3 regions of the Solibacillus daqui genome follow, and region 1 is predicted to be linked to each of the others. Evidence: riboswitches for the same ligand, from Rfam matches in the RefSeq annotation. Region 1 holds a riboswitch; each other region holds the start of a gene.
What was found. A riboswitch is a leader RNA that binds a small molecule or an ion and turns the genes downstream of it on or off. The one in region 1 is predicted to bind thiamine pyrophosphate.
Positions count from the first base shown of each region.

Region 2: another riboswitch for thiamine pyrophosphate. It lies ahead of tenA (thiaminase II); the one in region 1 lies ahead of thiM (hydroxyethylthiazole kinase).
Region 3: another riboswitch for thiamine pyrophosphate. It lies ahead of thiT (energy-coupled thiamine transporter ThiT); the one in region 1 lies ahead of thiM (hydroxyethylthiazole kinase).

Region 1 is NZ_CP114887.1:1,497,219-1,501,436, forward strand. Features, by position in the region: gene O7776_RS07120 (MDR family MFS transporter) at 123-1,295, shown strand; TPP riboswitch at 1,361-1,457, shown strand; TPP riboswitch at 1,516-1,614, shown strand; gene thiM (hydroxyethylthiazole kinase) at 1,690-2,433, shown strand; gene thiD (bifunctional hydroxymethylpyrimidine kinase/phosphomethylpyrimidine kinase) at 2,430-3,242, shown strand; gene thiE (thiamine phosphate synthase) at 3,232-3,843, shown strand; gene O7776_RS07140 (NADPH:quinone reductase) at 3,986-4,218, shown strand, end outside.
Region 2 is NZ_CP114887.1:55,382-59,599, reverse strand. Features, by position in the region: gene O7776_RS00270 (ABC transporter permease) at 1-684, opposite strand, end outside; gene O7776_RS00265 (ABC transporter ATP-binding protein) at 671-1,408, opposite strand; gene tenA (thiaminase II) at 1,433-2,119, opposite strand; TPP riboswitch at 2,215-2,302, opposite strand; TPP riboswitch at 2,410-2,497, opposite strand; gene rsmI (16S rRNA (cytidine(1402)-2'-O)-methyltransferase) at 2,605-3,480, opposite strand; gene O7776_RS00250 (GIY-YIG nuclease family protein) at 3,461-3,739, opposite strand; gene O7776_RS00245 (tRNA1(Val) (adenine(37)-N6)-methyltransferase) at 3,723-4,218, opposite strand, start outside.
Region 3 is NZ_CP114887.1:3,478,075-3,482,292, reverse strand. Features, by position in the region: gene O7776_RS17160 (AAA family ATPase) at 1-1,591, shown strand, start outside; gene O7776_RS17155 (hypothetical protein) at 1,818-1,946, opposite strand; gene O7776_RS17150 (magnetosome magnetite crystal formation protein family) at 2,015-2,341, opposite strand; TPP riboswitch at 2,459-2,568, shown strand; gene thiT (energy-coupled thiamine transporter ThiT) at 2,671-3,231, shown strand; gene map (type I methionyl aminopeptidase) at 3,817-4,218, shown strand, end outside.

The DNA.
Region 1 (4,218 bases):
TATACCATCGGAATGGAAAGTAACGGAAATTGAAGCTGTTAATTTTACATTAAATTAATAACTTTAAAAATTGGATGGGTTTTCTAATATAATACGAGTAAAATATAGACTGGAGGTGCGTGATGCAAAAAATGGTTAATTATTTTCATCCGTTAGTATGGATTATTTTATGTGGTACGATTTTTGTTCGGACAGCTAGCTTTATGGCTATTCCATTTTTAGCGCTCTATTTACACAATGAGTTAGAGGCATCACCGCTAATAATAGGGATAACAATCGGGATTGCGCCACTATTTTCAACATTTGGTGGGTTAATTGGGGGCTATTTGACGGATCGTTTCGGACGAAAAAGCGTTATTATTACAACGGTTTTCATTTGGAGTCTAACCTTCGCTGGCTTTGCGTTTGCGCCATCAGCAATCTTTTTTGTCGTTTTGAATGCGTTGAATGGACTGTGCCGCTCGTTTTTTGAACCGGGTACGCAGGCGCTAATGATTGATTTTACCGAAAATGAAAAAAAGCGTAGACTGTTTTCAGTGCGTTATACAGCAATTAATATAGCAGCGGTCATTGGTCCATTATTAGGTGTTTGGATATCCGATCTTTCAAGCCCTGCCATACCATTTGCGATTACGGGTATTATGTATGCGATGTATGGGGTATTTTTACTCGTTGTGCTGAATCGTTATGAAATGAAACAAAACAAACTTTCAAATACACAGCATGTTTTTACGATTTTCAAAGCGGTGTTTCAAGATCAAAAGCTATTATTATTCATTGCGGGTGGCATATTAGTTGTACTAGGCTATTCGCAATTTGATTCGACATTGCCTCAGTTTATTAATATGAATGTGGAAGACGGTGTAAAACTGTTTTCGTATGTTATTATCGCCAATTCAATAACGGTACTGGCATTACAATTGCCACTGACAATGATGATAGAAAAAATGTCAATTTATACATCGTTAAAAATGGGGATTATTATCTTTTCGGTTGGTTTATTTTTATTTGGTTTGTCGGACAGTGCGTGGATGTTTATCGCGAGTATGATTGTGTTTTCGATTGGAGAAATTTTCTGTTTTCCAATGATGAATGCGGTAATTGAAGAAATCGCACCAGAAGATCAGAAGGGGACGTATTTAGGCGCTGCGCAACTCAAAAATATCGGAGGCTTTATTGGACCGATTTTTGGTGGGTGGCTTTTAACGTCTGCAATCGATTTTATGTTTGCGATTATTGCCGCTTTGATGTTCAGTAGCATTTTAATTTATCGTAAAGCACTTAGAACTTCATAGTGTGGTGAAATCTTACAATAAACCTTGCGTTAAAAATTTTGTTTTGTTACACTCATACTAATTAATTGCATTTGCAGGGGGACACATTGTGTTGAGAAGGTAAAACCTGACCCTTAGAACCTGACCGTTAATACGGACGTAGGGAGCAAAGTACATCATTTTTAAATTGTACTTACTAGGGCTCTGCGTATTTTTACGTGGAGCTTTTCGTTTGCAAATACTTTAATTGCGGGGGGACACATCGTGTTGAGAAGGTTAAAACCTGACCCTTAGAACCTGAACAGTTAATACTGGCGTAGGGAGCAAACACAGGGTGAATCTACTCTTTTTTGGCGTCTCTATATATAGAGACGCCTTTTTGCCTTTACGTCCACCAAAAGAGGAGTGAATATCGTTGAGTCTACAAAAAATTAATGAGAAAAAGCCTTTAATCCATTGTATTACAAACTATGTTGTTGCAAATTTTACTGCGAATGGCTTATTAACAATTGGGGCATCTCCCGTTATGGCAGATGCTTTTGAAGAAGTGGCAGAAATGACTCGTATAGCCAATGCGCTATTACTAAATATTGGCACACTAAATGACCGTACAGTTCAGTCCATGCTAGCTGCGGGAAAAAGCGCAAATGAACATCAAGTTCCGATCGTATTAGATCCTGTTGGTGCGGGTGCTACTGCGTTTCGCTCACAAACAACGCATACGCTATTACAGCAGTTAAAAATCACTTTAATACGCTGTAATATTGGAGAGCTTGCCGCTATTGCAGGCGCGAATTGGCAGGCAAAGGGTGTTGATAGTGGTTCGGGTGAGCTCGATGTTGTACAAACTGCAAAAATGATTGCCAAAAAATACAACTGCCTGGTGATTGTGACTGGTAAGGAAGATGTATTAACTGATGGACAGCAGGTAGAAATCATTGCTGGTGGTCATGAAAAGATTACGAAAATTACTGGAAGTGGCTGTTTATTGAGCGCAATTTGTGCTGCTCTTTTAGCAAGTAGCAATGAGCCTTTTGAGGATTTAGCTGCTCTATTGCGTGAATACAAGCAAATAAGTTTAAACGCTTATGCTCCCATGGGAACGTTCCATGAAAATTTCTTCAATCAATTAGAACAGTTTGCGGAGGTGCGCGGATGATTGCATGTACAATTGCAGGTTCAGATAGTAGTGGCGGTGCAGGGATTCAGGCCGATATCAAAACATTTCAGGAACTTGGCGTGTTTGGCACGTCTGTTATAACAGCTTTAACTGCACAAAATACATTAGGCGTGCATGGAATTTATCCGACAACTGTTGAATTTGTTCAAGCACAATTGAAGGCAGTACTTGAAGATTTAGAGGTCAAAGCTATAAAAACAGGTATGCTATTTAATGCTGAAATTATTGCTGGGGTCGTTTCATTACTGAAAGAACATCAAATTCCAATAATCGTAGATCCAGTTATGATTGCAAAGGGTGGTGCGAGCTTACTACAGCAGCAGGCGATCCAAGCAATGAAAGAGCAATTACTTCCAGTGGCTACGGTTTGTACACCGAATATCCCAGAGGCAGAGGTGCTGACAGGTCGGACAATTGAAACCGCGGAAGATATTGAGCTTGCGGGACGTGATTTATTGGCTTTAGGCGTCAAGTGTGTAGTCATGAAAGGTGGACATTTACAAGGAGAAAAGGCGATTGATACGGTATTCATCAGCGGCGGGCCTACCTTTATGATGGAAACCGAGCGCTACGAAACGAAGCATACGCATGGAACGGGCTGTACATTTTCAGCGGCAATAACGGCTGAAATCGCAAAAGGAAGCTCACTAAAGGACGCGATTATAGAAGCGAAAAAATTTGTTCAACTTGCAATAAGCCATCCGTTAAATATCGGTCATGGCTTTGGACCAACGAATCATTTTGCGTATCGACAGCAGCAAGGGACGTGTAAAGTCAATGTCTATTAAATTAGATAAATATTTCATTATGGGAACGAATAATTGCCAAAGTGAGCCACTAATTATTTTAGAGAAGGCACTGCAAGCCGGAATTACGATGTTTCAATGGCGGGAAAAGGGCAATGGTGCATTACAAGGAGAAGCGTATGAGCAATTCGCGCGTGCGTGCCAACAACTTTGTAAGCAATATAAGGTCCCGTTTATTGTCAATGATGATGTGAAACTGGCGTTGAAATTGGATGCAGATGGGATTCATGTTGGGCAGGACGATTTAGCGATTGAAGCCTTTCGTCAACTTGCAGCGCATAAAATCGTTGGGGTTTCGGTTCATAATATGGAAGAATTAGAGAAGGCAATGCGTGCGGGTGCGGATTATGTTGGCATTGGTCCTATTTTTGCAACTACATCAAAAGAAGATGCAAAGGCTCCAGCAGGTGTTACATTTTTAAAGGAAGCAAAAACATGCTATCCTGATTTTCCGATGGTGGCAATTGGAGGTATCACGCCTTTAAACAGCGCTTTTATACGTGAAGCGGGTGCGGACGGTGTGGCAGTCATTTCTGCCATAAGTTTAAGTGAAGATATTCATCAAACGGTACAATCGTTGTAATGGTGAAAGTGGATGAGGGACGTCTCATCCACTTTTTTTCATTGGGTAAGCCATTGTTAAAATGTGAAGTTTAGTTATAAATGATGTACAAGCGTGAATTTTTTTAATATTCTATTATTATTACAAATTCGAGGTGAGCATATTGAAAGCAATTGAAATGAAAAACTTTGGTACTTCGGAAAATTTACAGCTAGCGGAATTACCATTACCATCCATTTCGGCAACGGATGTAATCGTGAAGCTACATGCAGCAGGGGTAAATCCAAGTGATGTTTATACATCAACAGGTACATATGCCATCAAACCACAATTACCATACACACCGGGCTTAGATGGCGCGGGAATTGTGGAAGCAGTTGGAGAAGCGGTAACAAA
Region 2 (4,218 bases), 1.4 Mb from region 1:
CGTAATTGCAGCGAATACACCTTCCGCATTCAAATTCCCAGACATTCTTCGGCTATAATAACCTAACCCTTCACTTGCACCTAGCCATTCCCCAATGGTTGCCCCTACTAATGCAAATACAATAGCCATTTTAAAACCTGAGAAGAATGAAGGTAATGCCATTGGAATATGTAGCTTTAGAAAGATTTGCTTGCGGGAAGCACCCATCGAACGAAATAGTTCGATATAATCTTTATCGCATGCTCTTAAACCATCATAGGTGCTCACCACAACAGGGAAAAATGAGATAAGCACCGTTACTGCCACCTTACTCCAAATAGAATAACCAAACCAAAGTACAAAAATAGGAGATAGTGCAATGATTGGAATCATTTGCGAAATGATGACAGCCGGATACATTACTTTTTCTATAGGTTTAAAGCAAAACATCCCGATAGCAAGAGACACCCCCAATAGGACGGTTATCAAAAAGCCGATGAAAAACTCGATTGTGGTTGCCTTTAAATGCACGAAAATGAGGACTCGCCAATTATCGATAATCATCTGCAGAACTCCTGTTGGTGCTGGTATAATAAAGCTCGGCACAATGCCTTGCCTTACGAGCACTTCAAGTACAACAAGAACGATTATAAAAAACAGTAGGAATAAAGCGTATTGTTGAAACCAACTTCTAATCTGTTTCACTAGAAATCTTCCTTTCTAGCTTTCTTCTTAGAGCTATACCAGCTTCTGAATAGCTCATTTCATTGGCACGTGGTCTTGGCAAATCCACGATGATTTCCTCTACGCTTTTATCTTGATGCAAGATTAAAATGCGATCACTTAGTAAAATCGCTTCCTCTAAATCATGGGTAATAAAGAGCACTGTTTTCTTTAATTGTTGCCACATCGACAATAACCAACTCTGCATTTCTTTTTTCGTAAAAGCATCCAATGCCCCAAATGGTTCATCAAGTAATAACACATCTTTACCTGTTAAGAGTGCTCTTAAAAAAGCTGCGCGCTGTCTCATTCCACCTGATAGTTCCTTCGGATAAGCTTGTACATAATCCTTTAAACCAACTCGCTCAATCCAGACAATTGCTTCCTCTTTTGTTAGCAATACGTTCTTTTGAATCTCTGCTGCGATCATGACATTTTCCAAAATTGTACGCCATGGCAGCAGCAAATCCTTTTGTGGCATAAAACCCACATCACCAGGGGCTACTTGACGATCATCAATAACAATACTCCCCTCATCGGGTGTAAGTAGTCCCGTCATCAGTTTAAAAATCGTGCTTTTTCCTGTACCGCTTCTGCCAATTATTGATACGAATTCCCCCTGCTTAATTTCCATATTCAATTTTAAGATTACAGGAGGGGAATGTTTCTCAAAAGCATAGGTCACATTTTGCAAGCTAACTACCATTTTTTCAACACCTTCTTAAATAAACTAAATCGGCCAATCCTGATTGTAATAGTTCATATCCCAGAATAAATATTCATACTTTGACGTCATTTGGAAATGTTTTTCTAACTGGGCTAGCTCTCGCTCGGGCTTCCCATCTGCTAATTCATTCATTACACCAATTAACCATTTTGCACCGTTGCCAAATTCCTCTGAATCGTATGTTTCTATCCACTTGGCATAAGGATTATTTGCTAAATCATGACCAAACTGTGCTCTTAGCAGCTTTCCAATTTCCCAATAATCCCACGCACAGGGTAATAGGCAGGCCACTACTTCCGCCAGGCTACCACTTTGCGCAGCATTTAACATATAATTCGTATATGCTAAATTCGCAGGCGTTGGTTTGGTTGCCTCCAACTCTTCTGATGTAATTCCAAATTCCGCAGCAAATTGACGATGTAAATTCATTTCAAAATGGAGTGTATCATTTAATATCGCAGCAAACTTCCCCATCATATCGAGATCCGTTGATTTGACAGAGGCAATGGCAAATAGTTTGGCATAATCGATTAAATACACATAATCCTGCTTCATGTATTGGATAAATTTATCCTTATCAAGTGTTCCCTTCCCTAGTTCTTGCACAAATGGATGGCTATGATTTGCGTCCCAAATAGGTTGCACATTTCTAAAAAGTCGATCAGTAAATTTTTCTGTTTTCACATTCATTGTTGTTTCCTCCTTTTTTTATAACAAGTAATTTAAAAAAAATAAAAACCACTTCCTAAAATAGGAAATGGTTTCGTCGCATAAGTTGTACACACATACACTCGAAACTACTTCCCTACGCTAGTCCTAACTAGATCCGGTTCAAAGGGTTCTTCTCAGCCAATGGCGCCCCTAGCAGTTTATCTACTTATTCAATTCTTTATGAAATCCATGGATAACTTATAATCTTCTTACCCACTAAAAATAAAAACCCCACTCTTTTTAGAGAGCGGGGGAATGTACATGTGTCCTATCAACATGCCTCACTTCCCTACGCTAGTCCTAACTAGATCCGGTTCAAAGGGTTCTTCTCAGCCAGTGGCGCCCCTAGTGCTTTTAGTAATATTTATTTTCTTCTATATCATAACATGACTTACAATTTACGCAAGTGATTTCAAGTGAACAATACATTTTTGTCCAACTTATAATCCACCACGGACCTTTTCTTAATGCCCTTGATGATACTCATTATACACATCTCTTTTCGAAAGTCCACGCAATTTTGCTACTTCCTTTATCGCTTCTTTCGACGATATTTGAGTTTCTTCTATTATATAGTTTACATGTTCATCTAACGTCATATCAGTCCAATAGTTTTCTTCTTCTTCCACTTCGCCTGATGTATTGCCTTCAACTACTACACAAAACTCACCACGAATTTCATTGTCATTAGCCCAAGTAATCGCTTCCTCCATTGAACCCCGTAAAAACTCTTCAAATTTCTTTGTTAATTCACGTGCTAATGTAATTTGTCGATTGCCAAGAACTAGTTGTAAATCCTTTAATGTATCCTTTAAGCGATGAGGTGCTTCATAAAATAAAAGCGTTTCTTCTCGTTTACTTAATTTTTCAAGCTGCTCACGACGCCCTTTTTTGTTGCGATTCAAAAAGCCGAAGAAATAAAATGGCTGCGGTGTAATGCCTGATGCAATAAGTGCTGTCAAAGCAGCATTTGCCCCAGGAATTGGCACAACAGCAAAGTCTTCTGCGATGGCTTTTGCTGCAATATCCGCGCCTGGGTCTGAAATACACGGTAACCCAGCATCACTAACAAGTGCTACTGATTTTCCTTCACGTAAAAATGCTAATAATTTTTCGCCACCTACTTCTAAGTTGTGCTCATGATAACTAATTAAAGGTGTTTGAATATCAAAATAGTTACAAAGTTTTCTCGTATTACGCGTATCTTCTGCTGCAATAATATCCACTTCTTTTAAAATGCGCAGCGCACGCATTGTCATATCTTCTAAATTGCCAATCGGCGTTGCAACTAAATATAAGCAACTCCCCTGTTCATGCTGACTACTCTTCTGCGATTTCATCATTCGCCCTCCTCATATATTCAAACTTTTTTGCTCGTGTTAATTGTTTAAAGGCATATTCTGCCGACATTGCTTGCTGTTTTGTATCGAATGTTTCATAATACACACATTTTACTGGACCACGTGCGCGTGTATACTTTGCACCCTTGCCAGTATTATGCGCTGTTATTCGCTTGTCCAAATTATTCGTATAACCCGCATACAGCGAGGCATCACTACACTCCAACACATAAAAATAATGCTCAGTTTTCGTCGCCATATAATAACGCCCTCACTTCTGGCGTGTATTCGTTATTGTCTTCATATACATAAAGCGGAGGTAAAATTTTTAAATCCGGCTTACCGTCTTTAATTGCTTCAATCAACAGTGTATTCGCTTCCTTACCACGCTTCGGATACACAAATTGTATACGCTTTGGCTCTAATCGATTTGCACGCATTGCCGTTACAATATCTAATAAACGGCCTGGACGATGCACAAACGCAACCTTACCACCTTGCTTTAATAAGCGACTTGATGCTTCTACCGCTTGTTCTAACGTTAAATGTATTTCATGTCGCGCAATCGCATAATGTTCACTCGTATTTTTTTCGCTTAGTTCATGCGCTAAGAAGTACGGTGGGTTACATGTAACTGCGTCGTATTTTTCAATTCCTAACGTTTTTGGTACATCCTTAACATCGCCTAACTTCATTTCAATTTGGTGCTCTAATTTATTGTAGGCAATACTACGTGTT
Region 3 (4,218 bases), 2.0 Mb from region 1:
CTTACATGCGGTAGAGCAACAAATTCGTAGCAATCAGGCCGCCTTTTTAGCTGCCTCATTGCACAATGGGGATGCTTGCCCGGTATGTGGTAGTACAGAACATCCAGCTATTCATAATAGTGAAATGCTTCAAGTGGATGACACGCAAATAGAGCAATTGCGACAACAATCAGATGCAGCTCGCCAAAGCTATTATCAAGTACAATCAAAACTTGAAATTGAGCAACAAACAAATACTGAAAAGCATAACCAAATACAACGCCAGCAATTACAGCTAGAGGCATTAGCACAGTATGAGGAACAGCTACAAACATTAGCTTCACATCTAGCAGATTTGCGAGTAAAGCAACAGCAATTAACAACTGAACGCACACAGCTAGAACAATTCAACGAAAAGCGTGAAGTAATTCAAGGGCGTCTTGAAAAAGGACAGGCATACGTTCAAGAAATTCAGACGCAGCTAGCACAGGAAAAGGGCAAACTTGAGCAAAGTGAGCTATCATTGTTACCACAATTTACTACAGTTGCTGAAGTTCAAATTGCTTTATCCAATCAACTTCAGCAGCATCAATCATTAAAGAACGAGTTAAAGCGAGCTTTCGATGCATTGCAACAGGCACAATTACAGCAAAATTCAAGTGAGGTCAATCAGCTACATGAGGTGAATCATTTATCGGATAAGCAGCATGAGCATGAATTAGCACATATTGCATTTGCAACGTCATTGCAAAACGAACACTTCTCATTAGAAAGCTATCAACAAGCATTATTAGCAGAGCAAGCACAGCATGAAATTCGTCAGATGCTTGAAGCGTACAAGCAACAGCTGCATACATTAACGGCGCAAATTACTGAAGACCAGGAGCAGCTTGAAGGAAAGCAGCTTGCGGATTTAACTGAGCTTCAACAACACCTAACAACATTAAATAACGAACAAGATGAGCGTTATGCAGCGATGAAGCAAACGGAATCCTATGGAACACAATGCCTAACAACATTACAGAAGCTTGAACAATCTGCAGACCAGATTGAAAGCTATAAAGTAAAATTACAGCAAATGGAGCATGTATATGATCTTGTGCGTGGTCAAAATGATGCGAAAATCAGCTTTGAACGCTTTGCACAAATTGGCTATTTAGAAAAGGTAACGCATGCCGCAAATGAACGCTTACGGATTTTATCAAATGGTCAATATTTCCTGAAATCTACTGGGCGTAAAGAGGGTAATGCGCAAAGTGGTTTAAGTATTGATGTTTATGATAGCAATACAGGGCAAACACGTGATGTTAAAACGTTGTCTGGTGGCGAAAAATTCAATGCTTCATTATCCTTGGCACTTGGGATGGCGGATGTTATTCAAAGTGTACAAGGAAGTGTGCATATAGATACGATGTTTATCGATGAAGGTTTTGGTACGCTCGATGAGGAGGCGTTACGCCGTGCGATTGATATTTTAATTGACCTTCAGCAAACAGGACGACTTATCGGTATTATTTCGCATGTCGCCGAATTAAAAGCAGCAATGCCAGCGATTTTACAAGTGAAAAAGTTAAAAGAAGGTCATAGTACAACTGAAATTATTGTGAAGTAAAAGAAACGAAGGGCTTGTCCGGAAAGTAATTTCTGGACAAGCCCTTTGCACTAAGGATGGAGACTAGCAAAAAGCTAGTCGTGAATGCGTTGTCACAGGACCTGATGTTTTTAGCATTCGTTCTTTACTTGCGAACACCGAGAAAAACAACCTACAGCGGATAATTAACACATGAGTGGAGCACTGTCCAAAAAGTTAACACTTTTAGGACAGTTCTTTAGTTTCTTTATTTTTTAGGAGTCCGTGGAATGTTTGGTTGTTTTGGTGTTGAACGATTATCGAGAACTTTTTTTATAATTGGGTAAACGATCGGTCCGTATTTGATGGCTGTTTTAATAACTTTATTTAACTTCATGAATGACACTCCTTAATGAAACGGAAATTGTATTAAAAATATACCCAATAATTGGGCCATATTAAACATTAGCGTAATACTTTAATGGCTTGCACAAGATTCCAAATCGCAATCGCAAATGAAATGACTGCCAAAATGATGAAACCAATAAAAATCCAACCTTCAAATAAGTTACCCGGTCCGTAAAAATTACTATCTGTAACTACAAATACAATAAATGAAATAAAGTAAATAATACCTAAAACAATCGGAAATAGCTGTGAAATAAAAGCCCGTTTGTTATGATGTTTGACAAAATCATCCTTTGTCACGAAAAAAACGATAAGTGGTAAAATAAACGGCGCAAAATAGAAGCTTAAATAGCCAAGTGCACTTAATCCCTTTGATTGATTCATAAAAATCCACTCCTTTTAATTCATCATACGGATAAGGTGAAAAATAGTTTCAAAGAAAGAGGTTGAAAATTGTCACATTATTGGCTACAATGATTGTGTTCAAACAATAGTATCGAGATGTACCACAAGGGGGGCCGATTAAGTCGGCTGAGATTGCGCACGGATATTGCGCTGACTCTTTGAACCTGTAAGTTAGCACTTGCGTAGGGATGTGGATAGAAACCGACTGTTCAAGCAATGGTTAGGATTTTATCCTAATTATTGCTTTTTTTTGCTTTTCTATTCCTTCTTTAACTTCTGTTACATCGGAAAAAGAAAGGGGCTTTGTTATGGACAAAAAGAAATTATTAATGCTGGTTGAAATTGCCATATTTGCAGGTATCGGAATTGTGTTAGATCAATTTTCATTTAAACTGTGGGCACAAGGTGGTTCGATTAGCTTTGTGATGTTACCAATTATGCTGATGGCGATTCGTTGGGGATTAACTGCTGGGCTTGCGACAGGTCTTATTATTGGCGTATTACAAATAATGTTTGGCGGGTATATTGTACATTGGTTCCAGGCAATTTTAGATTATGGTCTTGCCTTTACAGTAGTAGGATTGGTCGCAGTGATCCGTAAACCATTATTACAGGCAGCAAAAAGCGTAGATAAAAAGAAAATGACAATTTATATTGTACTTGGTGCACTATTAGGAGGAACATTACGTTTTATTTCGCATTTACTTGCGGGTGTGGTGTTCTTTAAAGAATATGCTGGTGATGATAATGTTTGGATTTATTCAATTATTTATAATGGTTCATACATGCTACCGGCAACAATTTTGACTGCGGTAATTGCTGTGTTGTTATTTACAACAGCACCAAGGTTATTACAAACATTTAAATAAGTAAAAAAAGGTGTAGTTCAAATAGCGAACTACACCTTTTTTCATTCAATACTTTATTATTGGGTTTATCGCCTTACATTTTCATATCTGAAATATAATTTTGTACCGTGCATCGTTGTATGATTTGACGAGCTATTCAAGCAGACAAAAAAATGCAATTACAGCCATAAAACCAACTACGCCGTAAAGTCATATATTATTAAGAAAACTTTCACGATTGAACCATATGAACTTTTGATGGAAATCGGATGCTGATAACGTCTTGATAAACGTTGCAAGAATGGCATGAATGAGTATGATTAATATGCTAACAAGCGATAAAAAAATTCATCGGTTTTCGATAGCTCTAATGATGTGTGCGAGGGCATAAATTGCTAAAAAAATGATCACGAAAAAGGGGCATAGATCTGTTATTAAATAAATATAAATCGGTTGCATGGCATCCACCTTAATCATGTATTATCTCCTTTTATATTCCTTAGATTATCCTGCGTAAACAGTTGTTTTATTGAAGCGTTTATTCGTATAATGAATTTTAAGTATGTTATAGTTAGGGGTAGAGTTTTAAGAGGAAGGAAGTTACACATGATTGTTACAACTCAAGAAGAAATTCAAGCGTTTAAAAAAATCGGACGCATTTGTGCAGAGATTCGTGAAGCGATGAAAGCTGCGACAGTACCAGGTGTTACAACAAAAGAGTTAGATGAAATTGCAGGTCGTATGTTTGCAGAGGCGGGGGCTATTTCAGGTCCAAAAGGCGAATATGATTTCCCTGGATATACATGTATTTCAGTAAACCACGAAGTTGCACACGGGATTCCAGGTAGCAAAGTGATCCAAGAAGGTGATATCGTAAACATCGACGTATCAGGCTCTTTAGATGGTTACTTTGCAGATACAGGGATTTCTTTTGTAGTAGGTGAAGGGTATGAAGAAAAAGAAAGACTTTGTGCAGTAGCTAAAGCTGCTTTTGATCGTGCAATGACA